One region of the Rhizobacter sp. P5_C2 genome, then DNA from elsewhere that is predicted to be linked to it. Evidence: riboswitches for the same ligand, from Rfam matches in the RefSeq annotation. Region 1 holds a riboswitch; the other holds the start of a gene.

Region 1 (2,193 bases):
ACTTCTGCTCGATCTCGCTGAGCGACCTGCTGACGCCGTGGCCGGTGATCGCGCGCCGGCTCGATGCGGCCGCGCAGGCCGACTTCGTCGTCGCGCTCTACAACCCGAAGAGCGGCCGCCGCACGCGGCAGATCGTCGAGGCGCAGCGGCTGTTCCTGCGGCACCGCCGGCCCGACACGCCGGTGGCCGTCGTCAAGAGCGCCTACCGGCGCCGCGAGCGCATCGAGTTCACCACGCTGGCCACGATGGCCGAGAGCGAGATCGGCATGCTCAGCACGGTGCTGATCGGCAACAGCCACACCTTCGTGCGCGACGGGCTGATGGTCACGCCGCGCGGCTACTCGAACAAGTACGACATCGAGCAAGGCGGCGAGACGCGCGACGGCGAACGCGCCGGCCGCTCGCTGAGCACCGGCCTGCTGGGCTGGCTCGAAACACTGCAGGCGCAGGTCGCCGAGGGCCACACCATGGCCGACCTCGCGCGGCTGCACGGGCTGCCGGCCGACTACCTGGCGGCAACGCTGGCCGAGCCGATCGAGATCACCACCAGCAACACCACCAACGCGACGACCGACGAGGGGGAGGGCTGAGACCCGCGCGGGGGCGAGCCGATGGCCCCCGCGCGGCAGACACGACCAGGTGCCTGCGGCGTTCACTGCGCCGCGGGTCAAACGGGAACGGGGTTCGAAGCCCCGACTGCACCCGCAACGGTGTGCGAGCGCAGACGCGTCACGGCGGTTCTGTAGCGATACAGCACCGCCAGCCACTGGGCCCTCCGGCCCGGGAAGGCGACGCGTTCGGGGCCTGAAAGGGTCTCGGCTCGCGAGTCCGGATACCGGCCTGGCGTGAGGGGCCGCTGCCCGAGGGCCGCGGCGAACACCACGCATGCATCTGCGGGAATGCGGATGCCATGCAGCGACGAGTCTTTCAACGATGCAACAGCGCAAGCTGCCCCCCGCCCTGGCCGCCACGGCCCTGGCGATGACCTTCTTCACCCCTGCCCCGGCCACGGCCGAGGACAGCCCCGCCGCCCTGGCCCCCGTGACCATCATCGGCCGCGGCCAGGACATGATCGGCCTCGCCGACTCCGCCACCGAAGGCAAGGTCAGCGCCCAGCAGCTCGCGAACCGGCCGCTGCTGCGCCCGGCCGAGGTGCTGGAGACGGTGCCCGGCATGACCGTCACGCAGCACAGCGGCGACGGCAAGGCCAACCAGTATTTCCTGCGCGGCTTCAACCTCGACCACGGCAGCGACTTCGCGAGCTACGTCAACGGCATGCCGGTCAACATGGCCAGCCATGCGCACGGCCAGGGCTACATGGACCTCAACTTCCTGATCCCCGAGCTGATCGGCGCGATGCGCTACCGCAAGGGCGTCTACGCCGCCGAGGACGGCGATTTCGCAACCACCGGCTCGGCCCGCATCGAGTACCAGCGCGCGCTGCCGGCACCGATGGTCGACCTGAGCGTCGGCCCGCACGACTTCCGCCGCGTGCTCGCCGCGGGCAGCCGCCCGCTCGGACAAGAGAAAGACAGCGGCCCGACGCTGCTGGCCGCCTTCGAGGCCGCGACCAACGACGGACCGTGGCAGCAGCCCGAGCGGCTGCGCAAGGTCAACGGCGTGCTGCGCCTGTCCGAAGGCACGGCGCGCGACGGCTACGCGCTGACCGCGATGGCCTACCACGCCGAGTGGACCGCCACCGAGCACGTTCCCGAACACGCGATCGCCTCCGGCGAGATCGACCGCTTCGGCGAACTGGTGCCGGGCGACGGCGGGCGCACGCACCGCCACAGCCTGTCGGCCGACTGGGCCGGCAGCGACGGCAACACGCGCACGCAGGCCAGTGCCTACGTGATCGACTACGGCCTGAACCTGTTCTCGAACCCGTCCGGCTACATCAGCGGCGAGCAGGGCGACCAGCACGAGCAGGCCGACGAGCGCACCGTGTGGGGCGGGCAGGTGGCGCGCCACTGGGCGATCGCCCCGGCCGGCCACGAGACCGAGCTGACGCTGGGCGCGCAGCTGCGCCACGACCGCATCGGCACGCTCGGCCTGTACGGCACGGTGAACCGCCAACGGACCGGTACCGTGCGCGAAGACCGTGTGCGCGAGACGCTGCTGGGCCTCTACACCGAAGCTCGCACGCAATGGCAGCCGTGGCTGCGCAGCGACCTGGGCCTGCGTGTCGACACC
Region 2 (2,193 bases), on a different contig from region 1:
CCGCCGAGCCGAACAGCCCCTGGTTGCGGTTGCGGATGCGCCCGCGGTCGTTCGGCGTGTTCGTCTGGCGCGGGTTGTCGGCGTACTGTGCGGCCGTCAGCGAACCCGGCAGGCCGCTGTCGAGCTGGTCCCAGCCGGTGCGCGCGCCGACCCGGAAGGCATCGGCGACCTGCCATTGCACGGTGGCCGAGGCGCCTTCGATCTCGGAACGGAAGTTGTCGCGGTGGTTGTCGGTCTCGCGGTGGTTGCCGGCCACGTCGAGCGAGAACTTGCCGGCCACCACGGTGCCGCTGGCGCGCGTGTCGAGCAGCGCGTGGCTGCCCATCGCGGCGTAGACCTGTGCGCCGCTCTTGCGCTGCAGGCCCGCGCCGGCCTTGGTGGTGATGACGATCACGCCGCCGGTCGCGCCTTCGCCGTACAGCACCGCGCCGCTGCCGCGGATCACCTCGATGCGCTCGATCGAATCGATCGGGATGCCGGCGAGCCGCGTGCCGCCGAGGTCGGCCTCGCTGATCTTGATGCCGTCGACGATCACCGCCTGGTTGTTGTCGGAGGTGGTGCCGAAGTTGCGCAGGTCGAGCGAGTAGTCGCCGCCGCCATAGAAATCAAGCCGGCCGGGCACGCCCAGCAGCTTCATGATGGCCTCGTTGACCGTCGTGACGCCGGCTTCGCGGATGTCGGCCGACGTGATCACGCTGACGCCGAACGGCAGCTTCGACGCGTCTTCCGGAAAGCGCGTCGCGGTGACGATCACCGGCGCGAACACGCTGCTGCCGTCGGCCGCGACGGCGGCGGCGGTGGCCGTCTGCGCCTGGGCGGAGGGGACGGTGAGCATGGAAGCGAAAACAGCGGCGCAAGCGCCGGCAAGCAGGCTCGGCGCGACAGGCGCGCGCAGCTGCGGAGTACGAGAATTCATCAGAGGAACTGCCATAGATCTAGCCGCGCGCGCCAGCTTCCCCGCTGGTGCGCACCCATGGCGCCACGCTTGCACGCGGCGCCGCCCTGTTGGCCGGTATCCGGGCTGGCGGAACCACCCGTGCGACCTTCCCAGAGCGGCGAGGCTCCAGTGGCAATGCGCAGGGGTTGAAGCCGATCGGCTTCGTCCGCTTACCGTTGCGGGGGCAGCGCAGGTGGGCCGTGCGACCAGGGCGGTCGAGCAACCTCTGCTTCCCGTTTAACTGTGCCGGCGTGAACACCGGCACGGGCACCAACGGGCGCGATTGTAGGTTGTAAGCCGGGCGGGTCGGCCCCTCTACAATCGGCGCTCCCATCCACCATTGGTGCGCCATGGCCAAGATCCACGAACTCGCAGAACGCCTCGAGCGCCTGCTGCTGCGGCACGATGAACTGAAGCGCACCAACGCCTTGCTGGAACAACAACTCGCGACCGTCACGCATGAGCGCGACAACCTGCGCTCGCGGCTGAACGCCGCGCGCGGCCGCATCGATGCGCTGCTCGAGCGCCTGCCGGCCGATCCGGCGGCCGTCGGTGCCGACACCGGAGCTCGCTCCAAATGAAGCAGATCGAAGTGACGATCATGGGGCAGAGCTACATCCTCGGCTGCCCGGAAGGCGGCGAGTCGTCGCTGCTCGAGGCGGTCGGCAACGTCGACCGCGAAATGAGCGCGATCCGCGACGGCGGCCGCGTCAAGGCGCGCGAGCGGATCGCGGTGCTGGCGGCCTTGAACCTGGCCTACGCACTGGCCGAACGGCCTGCCGCACCGAAGTCATCGCCCGCTCCGGTCGTGCTGTCGTCGAACCCCGAAGACATCGACATAGACGCTTTGATCCGCCGTGTCGACCAAGCCCTTGGCGCCGACGGGCAATTGCTCTGAACAGACACACTCGCGACCGATGACGCGCGTAGAATTCTTCGAGTCCGTTGCGTTCGCGTGAGTTTTATATTTCCTTGAACCGATGCTCTTACGAGCAAGGGCTTGGAACATCGCCCGGTTGGTGTGATCGTCTCGCGTCAGATGAACCCGAAGCCCGGCTGACCTCGCCCACCTGAACTGCCTGGGTTCAGGAATGCGGCTCACGGTGCGTGACGGACACCTTATTTCCCCAGCTTCAGCAGCACCATGACCGAACAGTTCTGGCTCATGAAGAGCGAGCCCGACGAGTGTTCGATCGATGACCTGGCCGCTGCGACCAAGCAGCGCGTGCCCTGGGTCGGCGTGCGCAACTACCAGG

The links. Region 1 has a riboswitch for cobalamin ahead of ACXJLU_RS16645 (TonB-dependent receptor). Riboswitches for the same ligand answer to the same signal wherever they lie in the genome.
Region 2: another riboswitch for cobalamin. It lies ahead of ACXJLU_RS28985 (TonB-dependent receptor); the one in region 1 lies ahead of ACXJLU_RS16645 (TonB-dependent receptor).

What each region holds. Positions count from the first base shown of each region.
Region 1 is NZ_JBFULV010000040.1:38,017-40,209, reverse strand. Features, by position in the region: gene cobJ (precorrin-3B C(17)-methyltransferase) at 1-590, shown strand, start outside; cobalamin riboswitch at 636-844, shown strand; gene ACXJLU_RS16645 (TonB-dependent receptor) at 934-2,193, shown strand, end outside.
Region 2 is NZ_JBFULV010000124.1:5,282-7,474, reverse strand. Features, by position in the region: gene ACXJLU_RS28985 (TonB-dependent receptor) at 1-835, opposite strand, end outside; cobalamin riboswitch at 992-1,225, opposite strand; gene ACXJLU_RS28980 (cell division protein ZapB) at 1,288-1,518, shown strand; gene ACXJLU_RS28975 (cell division protein ZapA) at 1,515-1,835, shown strand; RNA gene ssrS (6S RNA) at 1,876-2,056, shown strand; gene ACXJLU_RS28965 (EVE domain-containing protein) at 2,082-2,193, shown strand, end outside.